3 regions of the Rhodococcus aetherivorans genome follow, and region 1 is predicted to be linked to each of the others. Evidence: predicted binding sites of a transcription regulator. Region 1 holds the regulator's gene; each other region holds the start of a gene.
The links. The regulator LexA, encoded in region 1, represses DNA repair genes until DNA is damaged. The targets are predictions, from matches to a motif close to CGAACANNTGTTCG.

Region 1 (7,176 bases):
CAGGCGCCGCGCCGTGGGTGATGGCGCCGATGATCGCGACCGTCGCGGAGGCCGCGCACTTCGCCGCCGCCGTCCGCGCCCGCGACCTCGTGCCGGGGGTGATGGTGGAGGTGCCGGCTGCCGCGCTGCTCGCCGAACGCCTCCTCGAACACGTCGACTTCCTGTCGATCGGCACCAACGACCTCGCGCAGTACACGATGGCCGCGGACCGCATGTCGCCGCACCTCGCGGCCCTCACCGACCCGTGGCAGCCGGCCGTGCTGGCCCTGGTCGCCCGCACCGCCGCCGCCGGGCGCGCGGCCGGCAAGCGGGTCGGGGTGTGCGGGGAGGCGGCAGCCGACCCGTTGCTCGGCTGTGTCCTGACCGGCATGGGGGTCACCTCGTTGTCCTGTGCGGCAGCAGCCGTCGCCGGCGTCGGCTCCCGCCTGGCCACGGTCACCCTCGACCGGTGCCGCGAGGCCGCGGACGAAGTGCTCCGCACCGTCGACCCCGGCGAGGCGCGCGAGGCGGCGGCCCGCGTGCTCGCCTGACCGAGGTGATCCGCGTCGGGAGCGACCCCCGCGACCTGCTCCTGGAGCCGGCCGGCGCCTACCATTCCCCGTTGTGAACGAACAACTGAGGACGCGGACGGCCGGGTTCGGCTGGACCCTGCACGGCGACGGACGTCGCGTTGCCGACGGCGAGGTCGTCGCCCCGGACGAACGACTGTCCTGGCCCCGCACCGTGGGCATCGGCATGCAGCACGTGATCGCGATGTTCGGCGCCACGCTGCTCGTGCCGACGATCACAGGCTTCCCGGTCACCACGACGCTGCTCTTCTCCGGTGTCGGCACCGCCCTGTTCCTGCTGATCACCCGCGGCCGGGTGCCCAGCTATCTCGGCTCGTCGTTCGCGTTCATCGCGCCGCTGGCGGCCTCGGCCGGCGAGGGCCCCGCCGCCCAGCTCGGCGGCATCGTCGCCGTAGGAGTCGCCCTCGCGCTCGTCGGTCTCGTCGTCAAGGCGCTGGGGTCCCGCGTCGTCGACGCGCTGATGCCGCCCGTCGTGACCGGCGCGATCGTCGCCCTCATCGGCCTGAACCTCGCGCCGGTCGCGGTCGGATCCTTCGAGGCCCAGCCGCTCGTCGCGGCGATCACGCTGGCCGCGATCCTGCTCGTCACGGTGCTCGGCCCCGGCCTCGTCGGCCGCCTCGGCATTCTCGTCGGCGTGATCGTCGGCTGGCTCTTCGCCGCCGTCTCCGGCGGCCTCGCCGAGGAACGCGTCGCGGCCCTGCGCGACGCCGCGTGGTTCGGCCTGCCCGAACTGCGCGCCCCCGCGTTCGAGCTGTCCGTGGTGCTGATCGCCCTGCCCGTCGTGGTGGTTCTCGTCGCCGAGAACGTCGGCCACGTCAAGGCCGTGGCGGCCATGACCGGCCGCAATCTCGACGACGTCGCCGGCGACGCGCTGCTCGCCGACGGCCTGGCCACGACGCTCGCCGGGATCGGTGGCGGCTCGGGCACCACCACCTACGCCGAGAACATCGGCGTGATGGCCGCGACGCGGGTGTACTCGACCGCGGCGTACTGGGTGGCCGCCGCGACGGCCGTGGTCCTCGCCTTCTCCCCGAAGTTCGGTGCCCTCGTCTTCACCGTCCCGGACGGCGTGCTCGGCGGCGCCACCCTGGTCCTGTACGGCTTGATCGGCATCCTCGGCGTGCGGATCTGGATGGAGGCGAAGGTCGACTTCACCGATCCGGTCAACCTCACGGTGGCCGCCGCCGCGCTCGTGGCCGGGATCGGCGACCTCACCCTCACTGTGGGTTCCGTCGAACTCGGTGGCATCGCGTGGGGCTCGATCGGCATCCTGATCGCCTACCCGCTCCTGCGGCGATCGGCGGACCTGCGCCGCCGGCCGCCCGGCGTGTCCGGTCACAAATAACGCTCGTTCCTGTCAGCGTCAGACCCGTCCTCCGATGTCTACCGTGAGCGTGACGTACGTCATCGGATACAGGAGCGCACATGGAACGCACCCTCTTCGAGCCCGAGCACGAACTTTTCCGCGAGTCGTACCGGAAGTTCCTCGAGCAGGAGGTGGCTCCCTTCCACGAGCAGTGGGAGCAGGACAAGATCGTCGACCGTGAGGTCTGGAAGAAGGCAGGCGCGCAGGGCTTCCTGGGCATGGCCGTGCCCGAGGAGTACGGCGGCGGCGGTGTCGAGGACTTCCGCTACAACACGATCGTCACCGAGGAGACCACGCGCGGAGGTTTCAGCGGCATCGGTTTCATGCTGCACAACGACGTCGTGGCGCCGTACCTGCTGAAGCTGGCGAACGAGGAGCAGAAGCGGCGCTGGCTGCCGGGATTCTGTTCCGGCGAGATCATCACCGCGATCGCGATGACCGAGCCCGGCACGGGCAGCGACCTGCAGGGCATCAAGACCCGCGCGGTGCGGGACGGCGACGAGTGGATCCTCAACGGTTCCAAGACCTTCATCACCAACGGCATCAACGCGGACCTGGTGATCGTCGTCGCCTGCACCGACCCGGACAAGGGGGCGCAGGGCTTCTCGCTCCTCGTCGTCGAGCGCGGGATGGCCGGCTTCGAGCGCGGCCGCAATCTCGACAAGATCGGCCTCGCGGCGCAGGACACCGCCGAGCTGCACTTCACCGACGTGCGGGTGCCCGCCGCCAACCTCCTCGGTGAGGAGGGCCTGGGCTTCATCTACCTGATGCAGAACCTGCCGCAGGAGCGCCTGTCGATCGCCGTGGTGGCGGCGGCGGCGATGGAGGCCGTGCTCGAGGACACGATGCAGTACTGCCGCGACCGCAAGGCGTTCGGCAAGTCGATCGGCAGCTTCCAGAACACCCGGTTCGAGCTGGCGGAGCTGGCCACCGAGACCACCCTCGCGCGCGTGTTCGTCGACAGGTGCATCGAGCAGCTCAACGCCGGAACCCTGAGCGTGCAGGAGGCGGCGATGGCCAAGTACTGGACCACCGACAAGCAGGTCGAGCTGATCGACCGGTGCCTGCAGTTGCACGGCGGTTACGGCTACATGCGCGAATACCCGGTCGCGAAGGCGTATCTCGACGCCCGCGTGCAGAAGATCTACGGCGGCACCAACGAGATCATGAAGGACATCATCGGCCGCGGCCTGAATCTCTGACCGGCCCCGGGGCACCGGTCCCGGCCCGGAACGAGCACGGGCGGCGCCGCGATCCGCGGCGCCGCCCGCGCGCGTTCGCGGGGAGGAGCGAGGTCAGAGCTTGCGGATCACGGTGACGACCTTGCCCAGGATGACGGCGTCGTTGCCCGGAATCGGTTCGAACATCGGGTTGTGCGGCATCAGCCACACGTCCTTCTTCACGCGCTTGAACGTCTTCACGGTCGCTTCGCCGTCGAGCATCGCGGCGACGATATCGCCGTTGTCCGCGACGTTCTGCTGGCGCACCACCACCCAGTCACCGTCGCAGATGGCCGCATCGACCATCGATTCGCCGACCACCTTGAGCAGGAACAGCGAACCCTGCCCCACCAGTTCTCTCGGGAGCGGGAACACGTCCTCGACGGACTCCTCCGCCAGGATCGGACCGCCCGCCGCGATCCTGCCCAGCACGGGAACCATGGCGGCCGGCGTGGCGGACTCGGCGGCGGTGTCGACCCCCTCCGCCGGCTGCGCCTGCGGGGCCGCAGGCTGCGGATCGTCGAGGCCGCGCACGTCCACTGCCCGGGGGCGGTTCGGATCGCGCCGGAGGAAGCCCTTGCGTTCGAGGGTGCGCAACTGGTGCGCCACCGACGAGGTGGAGTTGAGGCCCACCGCGTCGCCGATCTCGCGGATGCTCGGAGGGTAGCCCCGTTCGGTGACCGATTCGCGGATCACCTCGAGGACGCGGCGCTGGCGTTCGGTCAGGCCGGCGGCCGGATCGGCGGTGGTCGTCCGGCTCCGCCCGGCCCGGGGATGGCCGTCCGTCATGATCGTGACCTCCGTGCGTCGTGTGTCGGATGTGCTGGATGTGATGGATCGAATCTAGCTCTCCGATGGCCGGTTATCAAACATCTGTTCGAGATTTTCGGCCGGTAGTGCTGACTTTGTCGGAGCGGCGTGGTACACATCGAACACACGTTCTTTCGAACAGGTGATCGAATTACTCTCGCCGTCGATCGAGCGGTGACCGAAGTTCCGCCGCGGGCCCCGTCCCGCGGACGAGCGACACGGAGGCCTCGATGAGGACATCAGCAGTTCGCCGCACCGAATGGAACGACACCCGGCACCACCCAGGCCAGTGCGACGACACCGGGCAGTACGACACGGGACACTACGACGACACCGGGCAGTGCGACACAGGGCCGTGCAACGACACCGGGCAGTTCGAGGACACAGGGCAGTTCGAGGACCCAGGGCAGTACGACACCGGACGGGACGGCGAGGGCCGGGCACGACGCTCCGCGGCGACGCACCTCGCCCGGCGGCCGCACGAGGCGCCGGACCGGCGGCTGCCGGTCCGCCCGGATCCGGGGGTGGTGGACTACCGGCGCGCTCCGGTCCGGGTCTCGCGCGTCCCGCACCGGCCCGCCGGGACCGCGCAGCCCGGCCTGCGCACCGTACTGGCGACGGCCCTGCTGACCGCGGTCGCGACCGCGGGACTGCTCGGGATTGCCCACCTGCGCACCAGCCAGGTTGCGGCCGGGGCCGCACGTACCGACGTCACCGTCGTGCAGGCGGGGGAGTCGCTCGGCGACGTCGCGGCGCGGGTGACTCCGGGTTTGCCCCGCCCCGAGGCGATCGAGCGGATCCTCGAACTCAATGCCATGTCGGACGGCCGTCTGCGGGACGGCCAGACCCTGCTCGTTCCGGCCTCCGCGCCGCGGTGAACCGGCATGGACGGGCGGGTACCGGATCCGGCCGACGATCCGGGTATGCAGGTATTGTCGACTCTTGTCAGTCACACCACCTCGTGTGGTCGCGCCGAGAGCGATTCGCCTGCCGGTGAGTCCGGTCTCGGGAGGACGGCATCGGTTCGACGCCGACGTCGCGGCCAGCACGGCTACGACGAAGGAATCGACATGTACTGCCCGTATTGCCGGCACCCCGATTCCCGCGTCGTCGATTCCCGCGAAGCCGACGAGGGGGCCGCGATCCGTCGCCGAAGGGCATGCCCCCAGTGCGGCAGGCGTTTCACCACCGTCGAGACGGCGGTGCTGTCGGTCGTCAAGCGCAGCGGCGTCACCGAACCGTTCAGCCGGGAGAAGGTGGTGCGCGGGGTGGCCCGTGCCTGTCAGGGCCGCGACGTCGACAACGACGCCCTCAACCTCCTCGCCCAGCAGGTCGAGGACGCGGTGCGGGCCAAGGGTTCCCCGGAGATTCCGAGCAACGAGGTCGGTCTGGCCATCCTCGGCCCGCTGCGGGACCTGGACGAGGTGGCGTATCTGCGATTCGCCTCCGTCTACCGGTCCTTCAGCTCCGCAGAGGATTTCGAGCGCGAGATCAAGGAACTGCGCGAGCACCAGCACCGACGCGAGACCGAGTCCCCGGACTGAGCGCCGCGCCGTTCGGCGCGCGCCGGGATCCTCGTCGCCGGATCAGCGAATCGCCGCGACGGCCTTGAGGATTCGCGTCTCCGAGATCGGCCCGCGGGTGCCGAGGTGCTGCGCGAACAGGCTGACCCGCAACTCCTCGATCATCCACGAGACCTCCACCACGTCGGCAGCCGTGGCCCGCTCCTCCGGCAGCCGGGCGAGCAGTCGGTCGTACTCGGCGTAGACCCGGTCCAGCACGTCCATGCCCTGCCGGTCGCGAAGCGCGCTCGCCGGCAGCGATTCGAGCCGGTGTGCCGCCGCCGCCAGGTAGCGGGGCAGGTCGGCCAGCCGGGCACTGCCGAGTTCGGCGACGAAACCCCGGAACAGCAGCGAGGTCAGCTGTTCACGCACGTCCTCGGCGGCCTCGCCGCGCACCCGTTCGAGCAGCACCTCCACCTCGTGTGCCCTGGCCAGGGCGGGGACGACGAGCTTCAGCAGCGCCGCCACCCGGCCCGGCAACTGGGCCCGCACCACCTTCGCCAGCGCGGTGAACTCGTCCGGTGTGCGCACCGGCTTGCCGTGCCGGGCGATCAGCTCGTCCACGGCGCACGCCCGGCAGTCCTCGAGCAGATCCTCGAACGAGCCGTCCGGATTGCGGCCGAGCGCCAGCCGTTCGCCGTTGCTCAGGCCCGACGTCGCGGCGCGCGCCTGCATCGGGACCGCCTCGAGCAGCAGAGCCCGCAGCCCGGTGCGCATCGCGGCCTGCTGCGCGTGCGGGGTGCTGAGCACCCGCACGGCCACGCCACCATCCTCGGCGACCAGCGTCGGATATCCGGTCACCTGCTGGCCGGCGACGGTGCGTGTGACCGTGGGCTCGAGGGTGCCGAGCGTCTCGGCTGTCCATACCAGTGCCGGCGCGCGCTCGGTGCTCGACGCCGCCCGGGAGACCTCGGCCTCGACACGGTTCGCCAGCTGCCTGCGCAGCGCGGTCAGGCTCTTGCTGCGCGCGAGTACGGCGCCGCGTTCGTCGACGGCCGCGAACGTCATCCGCAGGTGGTCCGGCAGGGCGGTCGGGTCGAAGTCGCTCGGCTCGATCCGCGCCGCGCCGAGCCGCGACAGCTCCCGCGCCATCGCGTTGACGAGCGGCTCGGAGCGCGGCTGCACGGACGCGAGGGCTGCCGCAGCGAAGTCCGGTGCCGGAACGACTTGGCGGCGAAGATGCTTGGGAAGCGTCTTGATCAGGGCGGTGACCAGCTCGACCCGCATACCGGGTACCGACCAGTCGAAGCCGACCGGCCGGACCCCGGCCAGCAGCGCGACGGGAATGCGGACGGTGACGCCGTCCTCCTCGGTGCCGGGCTCGAACTGGTAGGTGAGGGGGAACTGCAGATCGCCCTGCCGCCACGCGTCGGGGTAGTCGCCGCCGAGGACGGTGGGCGCCTCCTGGTTGACCACCGTTTCCGGGGTGAAGGTCAACAGGTCGGGATTCTTCTGCCGCTTCTTCTTCCACCACGCGTCGAAGTGCCGCGCCGAGACGACCTCCGGTCCGACGCGCTGGTCGTAGAACTCGAACAGGGTCTCGTCGTCGACGAGGATGTCGCGCCTGCGGGCCCGGTGCTCGAGCGCCTCCACGTCCTCGAGCAACTCACGGTTGGCGTGGAAGAACCTGTGGCGCGTCCGCCATTCGC
Region 2 (7,176 bases), 1.2 Mb from region 1:
GCCACCCGACGCGACTGGATGCGGGCCGCGAGCGCCTTCGCCGGGTTGTGGAACACCTCGCTGCCCGGCTGGTCGCGACCGGCCTCCGCGTCCGCCGAATCGGCGAGGTCGGCCAGCGGGGGAACCGCGCCCGCCGTGCGGGTGGCCTCCATCGCGACCACCACCGCGAGGAACACGGCGAGGTGCCGCAGGAGTGAGTACGCCACCGGCACCCGGATCCGCGGGGGCAGCAGCGTCGCACGGCCGGCGGTCGCCGCCCGGATCGGCCCCTCGTCCGGGGCGTCGACGACCACCTCGGCCCCGCGCCGCAGGGCCGCGGCGACCGACTCGGCGAGCTGCGGGTCGCCCGCGTCGTCGCCCGCGACGACGACGACGTCGAGCGGGCCGACCCACGGCGGCGTGACGGGGGCCGTGACCAGCGGCACAGCCGAGCGGGCCGCAAGCATCGCGACGACCAGCTCGCCCGCGCGCGCGGCGCGCGCGTCGCCGCACACGAGCACCACGCTGCGGGGGTGCAGGCCGTGCAGGCGGTCGAGGATCTGCTCGTCGACGGCCGCGGCGGTGGCCCGGATCTGGGCCCCACCGAGCGCGGCGAACCGCAGGATCCCGTCGACGTCCGCGTCGATCAGGGCGTCCGTGTCGTCCAAGTCGAGGAACGAAGAGGGAGCCGTCATGGCTGCGCCACCATCCTTCCGACTCGAACCGTCCCGGCGCCGGGCCCCGGGAACTCGATTATCCCCGCCACGGATACTTCCGTCACGCGCGCACGATTGCCAGGATTTCCCTCACCAGCGCGTCGACCTGTTCGGCGGTGCGGGCCTCGACGTTGAGCCGCAGCAGCGGCTCGGTGTTGGAGGCGCGCAGGTTGAACCAGGCGCCGTCGGCGAGGTCGACGGTGACGCCGTCGAGCCGGTCGACCGATTCGGCACGATCGCCGAATGCCTCGAGCACGGCGGCGGTGCGCTCCGCGGCGTCGGCGACGGTGGAGTTGATCTCCCCGGACGCCGCGTACCGGTCGTAGCCGGCCATCAGCTCGGACAGCGGCCGGTCCTGCCCGGCGAGCGCGGCGAGCACGTGCAGCGCGGCGAGCATGCCCGAGTCCGCGCCCCAGAAGTCGCGGAAGTAGTAGTGCGCGGAGTGCTCCCCCCCGAACACGGCCCCGGTCTCGGCCATCTGCTGCTTGATGAACGAGTGCCCGACGCGGGTGCGGACGGGCTTGCCGCCGAGTTCGGCGACCAGTTCCGGCACGGCGCGCGAGGTGATGAGGTTGTGGATGATCGTCGACCCGGGTTCCTTGGCGAGTTCCCGCGCGGCCACCAGCGCGGTGACCGCCGACGGAGTGACCGGCTCGCCGCGCTCGTCGACGACGAAGCAGCGGTCGGCGTCGCCGTCGAAGGCGAGTCCGAGGTCGGCACCGGATTCGCGCACGAGCTTCTGCAGGTCCACCAGGTTGGCGGGATCGAGCGGGTTGGCCTCGTGGTTGGGGAAGGTGCCGTCGAGTTCGAAGTACAGCGGCACGAGGTCGATCGGGAGCGCGCCGAACACCGCCGGCACCGTGTGCCCGCCCATGCCGTTGCCGGCGTCGACGGCGACCTTCAGCGGGCGCATCGCCGACAGTTCCACCCGCGAGCGGACGAACGCGGCGTAGTCGGCGAGCACGTCCCGTTCGGAGACGGTGCCGGGGGCGCCGTCGAAGTCCGGGACGCCGGCGACGAGTTCGGCGGCGATGGTGGCGAGGCCGGTCTCCTGCCCGACCGGCTTCGCCCCGGCCCGGCACAGCTTGATGCCGTTGTAGCGCGCCGGGTTGTGGCTCGCGGTGAACATGGCGCCGGGGGCCTCGAGGATGCCGGAGGCGAAGTACAGCTGGTCGGTGGAGGCGAGTCCGATGTGCACGACGTCGAGTCCCTGGGCGGTGACGCCGGCGGCGAAGGCCTGCGACAGCTGCGGGGACGATTCGCGCATGTCGTGGCCGATCACGATGCGGGTGGCGCCGCCGTCGCGCATCAGGCGAGCGAAGGAGGCTCCGACATCACGGACGAACCCCGCATCGAGCTGTTCTCCCACCACGCCACGCACGTCGTATGCCTTGACCACGGCGGACACGGACTCGGCAGATCTCGCCACTGTTGCTGCTCCTGATCGTCGACTGGCACCGCCGCCTCCGCGGCGGGCACGGTCAGCCTAGTGGGCGACGATCAGGACGTGGGATCGGGCAACACGCGCAGGTGGCCACGGCGGCCGGTGCGGGCCGTGGGCGGCGCGGCCAGCGCCGTGGGGACACCGGAATCGGTGTCGTCGGAGTCGGTTCGGGCACGCTCGCCGAGACCGGCCTCACGCACCGCTTCGGCCAGGGCGGTCAGGTCGTCCTCGTCCGGAGTGCCGGTGGTGAAGGCACCCTCGTACCGGACCAGCTCCCACCCCTTCGGCGCGGTGATCCGCGAGCCGTGCGATTCGCACAGATCCCACGAGTGCGGCTCGGCGACCGTCGCCAGCGGACCGACGACCGCGGTGGAGTCCGAGTACACGTAGGTCAGCGTCGCAACAGCAGGGTTCTTGCACCCAGGCCGGCAGCATCGACGCAGTGATCTCACAGTCGGAGAGTAGCGCGCCGTCCGCCCGGGGACTATCCGGACACACCGGAGAACCCGGTACGGATTTTCGTGTCGTACTGTCCAGAGCATGCACCGATCGCGCCGTTCCCGCCCCGTGACGTCCCGCTCGGTCGCGCGACGCGGCCGCGGCGTGCGCGGGCCGTTGTTCCCGCACGAGTTGCCGGCGTGGCGCTCACGGGCGGAGAAGTTCGACCTGCTCGTGCTGGGGGCGTTCGCCCCGATCGACGCGCAGTGGCACGACCGGCTGACCAAGCTCGATATCGCCGTCGACGAGGTGCCCAAGATCCGCGCCCTCGACCCCGACTCGGTGAACTGGCCGTCGGAGGTGGTCGCGGACGGTCCGGTGCCGCTGTCGCGACTCGTGCCCGCGGGGATCGACCGCCGCGGCGCCGCGACGCGGGCCCGGATCGTGCTCTTCCGCCGCCCGCTCGAACTGCGGGCGAAGGATCCCGAGGATCTCACCGATCTGGTCCACGACGTGCTCGTGCACCAGGTCGCCACCTACCTCGGCGTGGAACCCGAGGTCATCGACCCCGAGCTCGGCGGCTTCGACGAGGACTGACGTCCTCAGACGATGCCGCGCTTGAGGCGCCGGCGCTCCCGCTCCGACAGACCGCCCCAGATGCCGAAGCGCTCGTCGTTGGCCAGCGCGTATTCGAGACACTCGTCCCGGACCTCGCAGCCCAAGCAGATCCGCTTCGCCTCCCGGGTCGATCCGCCCTTCTCGGGGAAGAACGCCTCGGGGTCCGTCTGCGCGCACAGCGCGCGTTCCTGCCACTGTTCGTCGCCACCGTCGGACGGGTCGCCGAAACCATCGATCAGGCTGAGCACGGGTCGCGCGGGCGCGTCCCCCCCGATGCCGTCGATGTCGTCCCGAACGTCCTCGCCTGCAGTGTCGATGCCTGCAGTGTCGATCCGAGAGCTCTCGAACCATTCGCGCTCGTCGGCCATCGTTCGCCTCCTCACCTGCAGCGCTGCAACTCTCGTCGAAACCGGCCCACTCCGCGCCATCCCCGGTCGAACATGCGTTCGAATGCAGTTCACCACAACCGATCTCGGCCCCGGTTCACTGGAAATGACACTTATGTGATTAGACACGTGGGGCGTGTCGCGGTCAAGCCGAGCGGCGCCGCTGCCTTACCATCCGGGGTTCTCCACCGTGCCGGTGCGCACCCGCCGCCCGGGCGCGCAGGCACCCCGGCAGCCCACCCGGCGCACCGCCTAGGCTTGCCCTGTGAACGTGACTGTATTGGTCGGCGGCGTCGGAGGTGCGCGTTTTCTCACCGGCGTGCGCCGGCTCCTCGGCATCGAACCCGGCCGCGACCTCGACCCCGACGCCGCACACCGGGTCACCGCGATCGTCAACATCGGCGACGACGTCTGGATGCACGGGCTGCGGATCTGCCCCGACCTGGACACGTGCATGTACACCCTCGGCGGCGGGATCGACACCGAACGCGGATGGGGCCGGGCCGACGAGACCTGGCACGCGAAGGAGGAGCTGGCGGCCTACGGCGCCACACCCGACTGGTTCGGTCTCGGCGACCGCGACATCGCGACCCACCTGCTGCGCACCCAGTTGCTGAGCGCCGGATACCCGCTCTCGGCCGTGACCGAGGCCCTGTGCGACCGGTGGAAGCCCGGCGTCACCCTGCTCCCGGTCTCCGACGACCGCAGCGAGACCCACGTGGTCATCACCGATCCGGCCGACGGCGAGCAGCGCGCCGTGCACTTCGAGGAATGGTGGGTCCGGCACCGCGCGCAGGTCCCCACGCACAGCTTCGCGCACATCGGCGCCGAGAAGGCCGCCCCCGCTCCCGGAGTGCTCGCGGCGATCGAATCGGCGGACGTGGTGATCCTCGCCCCGTCGAACCCGGTGGTGAGCATCGGCGCGCTCCTCGCGATCCCCGGCCTGCGCGGCGCGCTGCGCACCACGTCCGCGAAGATCGTCGGCCTCTCGCCGGTGATCGACGGAAAGCCGTTGCGCGGCATGGCCGATGCCTGCCTCGACGTGATCGGCGTCGAGTCGACCGCCCAGGGCGTCGGGCGGCACTACGGCGCCCGCAGCGGCGCGGGCCTGCTCGACGGGTGGCTGATCCACTCCACCGACACCGCCGATGTGCCCGGCGTCGAGGTGCGCAGCGTGCCGCTGCTCATGACCGATCCGGACGCGACAGCCGAGATGGCTCGCGCCGCATTAGAACTGGCAGGAGTGACCCCGTGACCATGCCCACCGACACGGCCACCGGGACCGCCGCCGGAGTGCGCGACCACTCCCCCGGACGGCCGATCGAGATCCTCCCGGTGCCGGGCCTGCCCGAGTTCCGGCCCGGCGACGACCTCGCCGCCGCAGTGGCCACCGCCGCACCCTGGCTCGCCGACGGGGACGTCCTCGTCGTCACCAGCAAGGTCTTCTCCAAGGTCGAGGGCCGCATCGTCGACGCCCCCACCGATCCCGAGGCCCGCGACACGCTCCGGCGCCGCCTCGTCGACCAGGAGGCCGTACGCGTGCTCGCCCGCAAGGGCCGCACCCTCATCACCGAGAACCGGCTCGGGATCGTGCAGGCAGCCTCCGGGATCGACGGCTCCAACGTCGCCGCGTCCGAGCTCGCCCTGCTGCCCGAGGACCCGGACGCGAGCGCCGCGGCGCTGCGGGAGCGCCTGGGGACCCTGCTCGGCGTGACGGTCGCGGTGGTCGTCACCGACACGATGGGCCGGGCCTGGCGCGTCGGCCAGACCGACGCCGCGATCGGTGCGGCCGGGATCCCGGTCCTGCACGAATATGCCGGATCCCGGGACGCGCAGGGCAACGAGCTGTTCGTCACCTCCGTCGCCGTCGCCGACGAGATCGCCGCCGCGGGCGACCTCGTCAAGGGCAAGCTGGGCGGGGTACCGGTCGCGGTGGTCCGCGGTCTCGACCTGCCCGACAACGGTTCCACCGCACAGGAACTGATCCGCGGCGGGGAGGACGACCTGTTCTGGCTCGGCACCGCCGAGGCACTCGAGCAGGGCCGCCGTGAGGCGCTGCTGTTGCGCCGGTCGGTGCGCGAATTCTCCTCGGAACCGGTCGATCCCGAGGATCTGCGGGACGCGGTCGCCGAGGCGCTCACCGCTCCGGCGCCGCACCACACCCACCCGGTGCGGTTCGTCTGGGTCCGCACCGAGCAGGTCCGCCGGCGGCTGCTCGACCGCATGCGCGAACGCTGGGCCGCCGACCTCGCCGGCGACGGGCTCGACCCGGCGGCGATCGACCGCCGGGTCGGCCGCGGCGCCATCCTCTACGGCGCCCCCGAAATGATGATCCCGTTCTGGGTTCCCGACGGCGCACACAGCTACCCCGACGCCCGCCGCACCGCTGCCGAGGCCACGATGTTCACCGTCGCCGCCGGCGCTGCCGTGCAGGGGTTGCTGGTCTCGCTCGCCGTGCGCGGGCTCGGCAGCTGCTGGATCGGGTCGACGATCTTCGCCCCGGACGTCGTGCGGCGTGAACTCGGCCTGCCCGGGGACTGGTCGCCGCTCGGCGCGATCGCGGTCGGGCACCCCCTCGAGCCGGCGACGCCGCGCGTCGCCCCCGCGGCCGGCGACCTGCTGCTGGAGCTTTGAGGTGACCGCGTCCACGCTGCACGCCTCGGCCGTCGACCGGCTGCAGAACTGGCGGACCGACTCGGTGGATGCGGAGTCGCTGCGGCACACCATGCTCGCGTTCCTCGACGCCGCGCCCGAGGGGTGCCTCCGCAGGCACGTGCCCGGGCACGTCACGGCGTCGTCGCTCGTGCTCGACGCCGACCGCCGGCACGTGCTGCTCACCCTGCATCCCCGGGTGGGGCGGTGGATCCAGCTCGGCGGGCACTGCGAGGAATCCGACGAGACGGTCGTCGGGGCGGCGCTGCGGGAGGCGACCGAGGAGTCCGGCATCGAGAACCTGGTCATCGATCCGGAACTGCTCTCGGCGCACACCCATCCGATCACCTGCTCGCTGGGCCGCCCGACCCGGCACCTGGACCTGCGGTTCCTCGTCGTCGCGCCGCCCGGGGCCGTGCCCGTCCGCAGCGCGGAATCGACCGACCTGCGCTGGTGGCCGGTCGACGCGCTGCCGCCGGAGGCCGAGCACGACACCCTCGGGCACCTGCTCGGCCTCGCCGCCGCACGCACCGGGGCGGGCCCCGCCGTACGCACCGGGGCGGGCCCCGCCGTGCGCACCGGGGCGGGCCGTTAGACCGGCTGCAGCGTGGGGCGTTTCGGTTCGATGCCGTCGCCCGAGGAGGTGCCGCGCAGGCGCCGCCCGACCCAGGGAATCAGGAATTCGCGTGCCCACCGGCGGTCCTCGGCCCGCTTCGCCGCCGAGACCACCGGCGCGGCATCGAATTCGGCCGGGGTGAGCGTGTGCGACACACCGAGGAGATCGAGCACGCGGATCGCCATGTTCCGGTGCCCGGCCGGCGACATGTGGAGCCGGTCGAAATCCCACATCCGCAGGTCGCGGTACTCGTCGAACCGCCAGAAGTCGACGATCGCCGCACCGTGGCGGTCGGCGATCGCCCGGACCAGCTCGTTGTAGACGGCC
Region 3 (7,176 bases), 790 kb from region 1:
GGTGCGCCGTGCGACGGCTGCGCCGCTGATACGCCCGCTGCGCAGCCGTGGATCGAGCCGGACGGCGAGCAGGTGCTGCCACCTGTACGGTCATCGGTTACCTCCTGGCGATTCGTTCCGCGGCACGCAGGCGCACGGGCGCCGAACGCGGATTGGCCTCGATCTCCTGCTCCGTCGCCCGTTCCGCCCCGCGGGTGAGCATCCGCAATTCGGGCCCGGTACCCGGAAGTTCCACCGGGAGCCCCTCCGGGCTCTTCGACTTCGTCAGCGGGGTGAGAATCTGCTTGACCACGCGGTCCTCGAGGGACTGGTACGACATGAACACCACCCGTCCCCCGACGGCGAGAGCGTCCAGGGCGTCCGGGATCGCGGCGCGCAGCGAGTCGAGTTCCCCGTTGACCTCGACCCGCAGCGCCTGGAACGTGCGCTTGGCGGGATGGCCGCCGGTGCGGCGGGACGCGGCCGGAATCGCCCGGTACAGCAGCTCCACCAGCTCCCCGCTCGTGCGCAGCGGCGTCTTCGCCCGCTGCCGCACGATCTCCGAGGCGATCTTCCCGGCGAACCGCTCCTCCCCGTAGGTGCTGAGTATGCGGGCGAGGTCGCCGTGGCTGTAGGTGTTGAGCACGTCGGCCGCGGTGACGCCCGTGGTGGGGTCCATGCGCATGTCCAGGGGTGCGTCGCGGGAGTAGGCGAAGCCGCGCTCGGCCTCGTCGAGCTGCATCGAGGACACGCCGAGGTCGAACAGGATCGCATGCACGGAGCCGACCCGATCCAGCCCGCACGAGGCGAGGGCGTCGGCGATGCCGTCGTAGCGGGTGTGCACGAACTGCGTGCGGTCGGCGAACGGCGCGAGCCGCCGGCGGGCGACGGCGAGGGCCTCGGGGTCGCGATCGAGCCCGATCAGGCGCACACCCGGATAGGTCCGCAGGAAGTGCTCGGAGTGTCCGCCGAGACCGAGGGTGGCGTCCACATAGATCGCGCCCGGGCCGGCGGCATCGATGGCGGGGCCGAGCAGTTCGTCGGCGCGGCCGAGCAGGACGGGGATGTGACCGAAGCTCTCCGGACTCCCGGCCTCCGGAACTGCCGCCGCCGCGTCCTGACCCTCCGCCATTCTTCCTCCGGTTGTCCTGCTCGGTTCGTGGGCGATCGGATCGTGGCTTCGGTCGGGGGGGTTCGCAGTCACGCCTCCGGATACGACCGCGGCGAATGCATCGAGGTCTCTGTCCGAACTGGAAACCTGGCGTTGGGGAAGTACGTCAGGGTTCCGTTTCACGAACCTGGCACTGGGGAAGTGTGTCAGGGTCGCTGTCGGGCAGAGGCCTCGCGGCACTCGCCGCGGTGGCACTGCGGTCGCTGCTGCGGTTCCGGTCACAGAATGTCGTGCAGGGCCTCGTCTCTCGCTTCCGAAAACTCTTCCTCGTGCTCGGCGAGGTATTGCTCCCACGCCGCCGCGTCCCAGATCTCCAGGTGTTTGACGGCACCGATCACGACGCAGTCCTTCGTGAGCCCCGCGTACTTGCGGTGGGCGGCGGACAGGGTGATCCGGCCCTGCGCATCGGGACGCTGCTCGTCGGTTCCCGCCGCCAGGCTCCGGAGGAACGCCCGGGCCTGCGGATTGCTCCGCGAGGCCGCGGCGGCGCGCTCGGCCAGGGCGGCGAACTCGTCGCGCGGAAAGACGGAAAGGCTGTGGTCCTGACCCTTCGTGATCATCAACCCTCCCGCCAGTTCGTCTCGGTACTTCGCGGGCAGCGTGAGCCGCCCCTTGTCGTCCAGCTTGGGTGTGTGGGTACCGAGGAACACTCGACACCCCCCGCCACGCCCCGGCCGGACCCTGCCTACTACCCGACGGAGGAACCCCTCCGCCGCGACCCACACTACCCCACTTTCCCCCACGTTCAACCGCTTACGCGCCCGCGCGCGGCGCCGTTTTTCGACTGTGCGCAGTTCACGGCGGGTGGGGCGGAGTGGGCGACGACGCACGGCGCGGGCAGCGTCGCGACGCGCGGACCGAGACGCGGGCGCGGGACAGCGAACCCGGACGCGGGAAACACGCTGGTCGGCTCCGTCGCCTCCGCTGCGCGCCGGTCCCGGGAGCCGGAGTGGGCGGAAGTGGGGTACGAACGTGGGGGACGGTGGGGCGCCCGGCGCCGCGGCCGCCGCTCGTCCGGGAACGACGAACGGCGCGTCCCGTGGCGGGACGCGCCGTTCGTGAGAACTCGCGTGGAAGTACTGTCGCGCTACTCCTGCTCGAAACGCCGGCGGAAGCGGTCCTCCATCCTCTTGCTGAACCCTCCACCGGACTTGCGGCCGCCGCGGGACCTACCATCCCCGGCACCGCGGCTTGCCCCGCGGGGACCGTCACCGACGCCTGGACCGCGCTTGCCTCCGAGGAGGAGCAGGACCCCCGCGCCGAACATGACGATGAATCCGACGAGACTGATGATCGGGAACCCACCCGGCTTCACCGGGAGGGCGACGCCCGCGATCAACAACGCCAAACCCAGTGCGAACAACGCGCCGGCCTGGAGCCGACGCCGACTGGACGCCATCCCCATCCGGCTTCCCCGGACGGTAGAGGCGAACTTGGGATCCTCAGCATAGAGCGCGCTCTCGATCTGTTCGAGCATGCGCTGCTCGTGCTCGGAGAGTGGCACGGTACCTCCCCCGGCACTAAAACGGTGGCCGCCGGATCTGCGGTCCAGATCGACGGGGGGCCGACTTTGACGGCCGCCTGGCTCAATAATACGAGTACATCCCGGCGGGGACCACCAACTGGGGATTCGAGTTCGATCACGGTTCCGAAGGTCCTGCGTATGACGGACCGACGACCCTGGCCCGGGCCGTCGAACGACCCGGGCTGCCCCCTGCACCGATCATGCGCTGCGCCGGTCGTCCCCCGACCTCGAATTCCCGGACGCCGACGGGTCGTCCGCGCCCGTCAGGTAGTCCTCCACCTCGTGGAGAAAGCGGCCCACCTCGTCGTAGAAGCGGCTCGCCTCGTCGGCGGGCACGGAACGCGTGACCCCCGCCTCGATCGCCGCGCGGGTGTCCGAACGATCGGCGAAGAAGTCCGCCCAGGCGGCGAACTCCGGCTCCGCGCGGGCCATGAGCACCCAGGCGTTGCGGGTGCGGGGACGCCGCGCCGGCCGCACCGCCCGCAACTCGGCGCCCGCGAGCACGGCGCCGGCACCGCGCAGGGCGGCGAGATAGGCCAGGTGGAATCGCTCGGACGGTTCCGGAGTGCCGGCGGCCGCCGAGAGCAGCTCGTCGGCACGGTCGAGCAATGTCGCGGCGCGCGACGACACCGGGCGGGCGGCGCAGTCCGATCGGCCGACGGCCCGCGGGCCGGTCGCACCCGACTGTGCGGTTCGTGACGTGACCATCACTCCGAACACCTCCTGCACCCCGCCGGGGCACCGGCCGGGTCACGGCCCCGGCGATCCGGCGATGTTCGCTTCCCTCGAACATCGCCGGATCCCCGGTATCGAACATCCGTTCGACGTATTCAATATAGCTGCACCTACCGACACGTCGTCAAGGGAAGGCGGTCCAGTCCCCGTCATGAGTACGGATGCGACCCCGCGGGGCGCGGCGCCGATCCTCGTCGATCTGTCCGCTGCCGAGTTCCGCGCGCGACTGCCCGAGGTGCTGCCCATCTACGTGGCCGCCATGCGATACCCGCGCGGCACCGAGTACCACCGCGCGCCCATGTGGTCCGAGCACTCCGCCCGGCCAGGATGGAAAGCTGTCGCGGCGGCACTGCCGGACGAACCGTCGAGGCTCGTCGCGATCGCCTACGGCTATCGCGGGTCGCCGCACCAGTGGTGGAATCAGCAGGTGCGGACCGGGATGCGCCACGCCGGCTACCCCCCGGAGACGATCGACGCCGTCCTCGGCGACTACTTCGAGCTGACCGAACTGCACGTGCGGCCGGACGCCCAGGGTCACCGCATCGGGGAGGCGCTCCTGCGCCGGTTGCTGAGCGACCGCCCCGAGCGCACGGTCCTGCTGTCCACTCCCGAGATCGCCGGCGAGGACAACCGGGCCTGGCGGCTGTACCGGCGATTCGGGTTCCGCGACGTCGTCCGGCAGTTCCGGTTCACCGGGGACGCCCGCCCCTTCGCCGTCCTGGGACGGGACCTTCCGCTCGAAGGTCCGTAGCGTGGGCGGGGTGATCGATGCCGTCGTCGTGGGTTCCGGGCACAACGCCCTGGTGAGCGCGTGCTATCTGGCCCGTGCCGGCTGGTCGGTGGAGGTGCTCGAGAAGGACACCGTGCTCGGCGGCGCCGTGTCGACCGTGGAACGCTTCCCGGGCCACGCCGTCGACCGCGGCTCGTCGGCCCACGTCATGATCCGGCACACCGGCATCGTCGAGGAACTCGAGCTCGCCGCCCACGGCCTGCGCTACGTCGACTGCGACCCGTGGGCGTTCGCGCCCGCCCCCGTGGGCAGCGACCGTCCGGGCATCGTCTTCCATCGTGATCTCGACCGCACCTGCCGATCCGTCGAGGCCGCATGCGGAGCGCGCGAGGCCGACGCCTACCGCCGCTTCGTGACGGTGTGGGGTCCGCGCAGCGCCCGGGTGATGCGCTCGTTCTCGGTGCCGCCGACCGGCCGGCACCTGCTGTCGTCCTTCTGGGGCCTCGACACCGGCAGTGGCGGCAGCGACCTCTCCCGGCAGTTCCTCACCACCGGCGACGCCCTGCTCGACGAGTACTTCGACGACGAGCCGCTCAAGGCCGCCCTCGCCTGGTTCGGTGCCCAGTCCGGCCCCCCGATGTCCGAACCCGGCACCGCCCCCATGGTCGGCTTCGCCGCGCTGATGCACACGCTGCCGCCCGGCCGCGCCGTCGGCGGAAGCGGCGCGCTGACCCGGGCCCTGGCCGCCCGCCTCGCGGTCGACGGCGGCGTCGTCACCCTCGGCGATGCCGCCGCCGAGATCCGCCGGGCCGGGGACGGCTGGGCGGTACGTACCGACTCGGGACGCACCGTCACCGCGCGCACCGTGATCGCCGGCTGCCACGTGCTGACCACGTTCGATCTGCTCGAACGCGGCGGATTCGACCGCGCCCGCCTGAACGCATGGCGGCGCCGGATCCGCGTCGGCCCCGGCATCGGCATGGTGCTGCGCCTGGCGACCGACGCGCTGCCGCGGTACCCCAGCGGTCCCGCCGACGAGTCCGACGCCGTGCGGGGCCTGCAACTGCTCGTCGAGGACCGCGCCCGGCTCCGGCTCGCGCACGGCGCGGCACTGGCGGGGGAACTACCGCCGCGGCCGGCCGTGCTGGCCATGAGTTTCACGGCGCTCGATCCGTCGATCGCACCGCCCGGCGAACACCAGGTGACCCTGTGGTCGCAGTGGCACCCGTACCGGCTCTCCGGTGGCCGGCGGTGGCCCGCACTGGCCGAGTCGGAGGCGGATCGGATCGTCGCCGAGATAGAGCGCTTCGCCCCCGGCTTCGCCGGTTCCGTCCGGCACCGGCACATCCAGACCCCGCACGAGATCGAACGCGAACTGGGCCTGATCGGCGGCAACGTCATGCATGTGGAGATGTCGCTGGACCAGATGTTCATGTGGCGGCCGCTGCCGGAGCTGTCCGGGCACCGGGTGCCGGGTGCCGACGGGCTCTATCTGACCGGCGCGTCCACCCATCCCGGGGGCGGGGTCTCCGGCGCGAGCGGGCGCAATGCCGCGCAGCGCGCGCTCGCCGACGCCGGGGGTGGCCCCCTGCGCCGGGTGCTGGGGCGGTGGCGGCGATGAATCGCCTGCCCGCCGTTCTCGCCGGCGGCGCGATCGCCGCGCAGATCGCCTATCCGCTGACCACCGGCCAGGCCCGCGACGTCGTCACCGTCGCGGTGGTCACCCTCCTCGCGGCCGCCGGGCTCGCGCACGCTGCGGCGCGGCGCGGCCTCGCCTGGACCGCCGGGTTCTTCGTGATCACGGCGGGTGTCGGCTTCGCCTCCGAGGTCGTGGGGACCGCCACCGGATACCCGTACGGCTGCTACGCGTACGCCACCGACCGGCTGGGTCCCGCCCTGTTCGACGTGCCCCTCGTGGTGCCGCTCGCCTGGACCGCGGGGATGTACCCGGTCTGGTACGTGGCCTCGCTGCTCGCCCGCGGCGGGATGCCGTGGCCGGGCGGGAACCGCGAGCGGGTGACCCGTATCGCGCTCACCACGGTGGGGATGGTCGGCTGGGACCTGTACCTCGACCCGCAGATGGTGTCCGACGGACAGTGGAGCTGGTGCAACGGCGGCGGCCTGCCGGGCATCGAGCAGATCCCACTCACCAATTATCTCGGCTGGGTCCTCGTCGCCACGCTGATGGCGGTGGGGCTGGACCTGCTCGACCGGACCGGCCGGGTACACCCGGGCAACGACACCGTGCCGCTGGTGCTGTTCCTGTGGACGTGGCTCGGGTCTGCGCTCGCCCACGGCGTGCTCCTGAGCGCCCCGGAGCTGCGGTACTCGGCCGTCTACGGCTTCGCGGTCATGAGCGTGCTCGGCGTCCCGCTGCTGTGGTCGCTGCGGCGACGCGCCGGGGCAGGGGCTCGCGTCTGACACGTCCCCGCGCTCCTGGCACGATGGCGCTGTGCGCCTGCCCACCTCGCCCCGCTCCCGCCGACGGACCCTCTCGGCGGCGCTCCTGCTCCTGCTCGTCCCCGTGCTCGCCGGCTGCCTGCGGGTGCAGGCGACGATGGGGGTCTCGGCCGACGACCGCGTCTCCGGCCAGATCGTCGCCGCGACCATTCCCGCCGACGAGAACGACAAGGGACCGCAGCTGGTGGCCCCGGACTCGCTCGCCGACCGGGTCCGCGTGCAGGAGTACGACCAGGACGGGTACGTCGGCAGCCAGGTGTTCTTCAGCGATCTGAGCTTCGGCGACGTCCAACAGCTCGGGTCGATGTCCGACCAGACCTCGGGCACCTTCCAGCTCGCGCTGCAGCGCGCCGGAGACCTGGTGAGCGTCAACGGCAAGGTCGATCTCGAGTCGGTGCCCGTGCAGGGCACCGACGTCCAGATCACGATCGCGTTCCCGGCGCGGGTGGCCACGACCAACGGCACCCGTGAATCCGACTCGATCGTCACGTGGAAGCTGCCGGCCGGTGAGGTGAGCACGTTGCGCGCCGAGGTCCGCTACGCCGACCCGAACACCCGGGGATTCGCCGGCTGGGC

Region 2: the regulator LexA is predicted to act here: its motif matches at 3,631-3,644, upstream of cofD (2-phospho-L-lactate transferase).
Region 3: the regulator LexA is predicted to act here: its motif matches at 3,486-3,499, upstream of OCS65_RS13515 (SAV_6107 family HEPN domain-containing protein).

What each region holds. Positions count from the first base shown of each region.
Region 1 is NZ_CP106982.1:3,752,731-3,759,906, reverse strand. It holds gene ptsP (phosphoenolpyruvate--protein phosphotransferase) at 1-530, shown strand, start outside; gene OCS65_RS16925 (uracil-xanthine permease family protein) at 604-1,914, shown strand; gene OCS65_RS16920 (acyl-CoA dehydrogenase family protein) at 1,995-3,137, shown strand; gene lexA (transcriptional repressor LexA) at 3,231-3,944, opposite strand; gene OCS65_RS16910 (LysM peptidoglycan-binding domain-containing protein) at 4,196-4,843, shown strand; gene nrdR (transcriptional regulator NrdR) at 5,036-5,509, shown strand; gene hrpA (ATP-dependent RNA helicase HrpA) at 5,552-7,176, opposite strand, start outside.
Region 2 is NZ_CP106982.1:2,536,312-2,543,487, reverse strand. It holds gene OCS65_RS11535 (hypothetical protein) at 1-674, opposite strand, end outside; gene OCS65_RS11530 (phosphomannomutase/phosphoglucomutase) at 757-2,124, opposite strand; gene OCS65_RS11525 (DUF3499 domain-containing protein) at 2,196-2,591, opposite strand; gene OCS65_RS11520 (metallopeptidase family protein) at 2,680-3,174, shown strand; gene OCS65_RS11515 (WhiB family transcriptional regulator) at 3,180-3,443, opposite strand; gene cofD (2-phospho-L-lactate transferase) at 3,847-4,836, shown strand; gene OCS65_RS11505 (coenzyme F420-0:L-glutamate ligase) at 4,839-6,215, shown strand; gene OCS65_RS11500 (NUDIX hydrolase) at 6,217-6,828, shown strand; gene OCS65_RS11495 (SGNH/GDSL hydrolase family protein) at 6,825-7,176, opposite strand, start outside.
Region 3 is NZ_CP106982.1:2,959,159-2,966,334, reverse strand. It holds gene rsmH (16S rRNA (cytosine(1402)-N(4))-methyltransferase RsmH) at 98-1,111, opposite strand; gene mraZ (division/cell wall cluster transcriptional repressor MraZ) at 1,369-1,800, opposite strand; gene OCS65_RS13520 (DUF3040 domain-containing protein) at 2,238-2,654, opposite strand; gene OCS65_RS13515 (SAV_6107 family HEPN domain-containing protein) at 2,874-3,383, opposite strand; gene OCS65_RS13510 (GNAT family N-acetyltransferase) at 3,562-4,161, shown strand; gene OCS65_RS13505 (phytoene desaturase family protein) at 4,172-5,761, shown strand; gene OCS65_RS13500 (carotenoid biosynthesis protein) at 5,758-6,561, shown strand; gene OCS65_RS13495 (LppM family (lipo)protein) at 6,593-7,176, shown strand, end outside.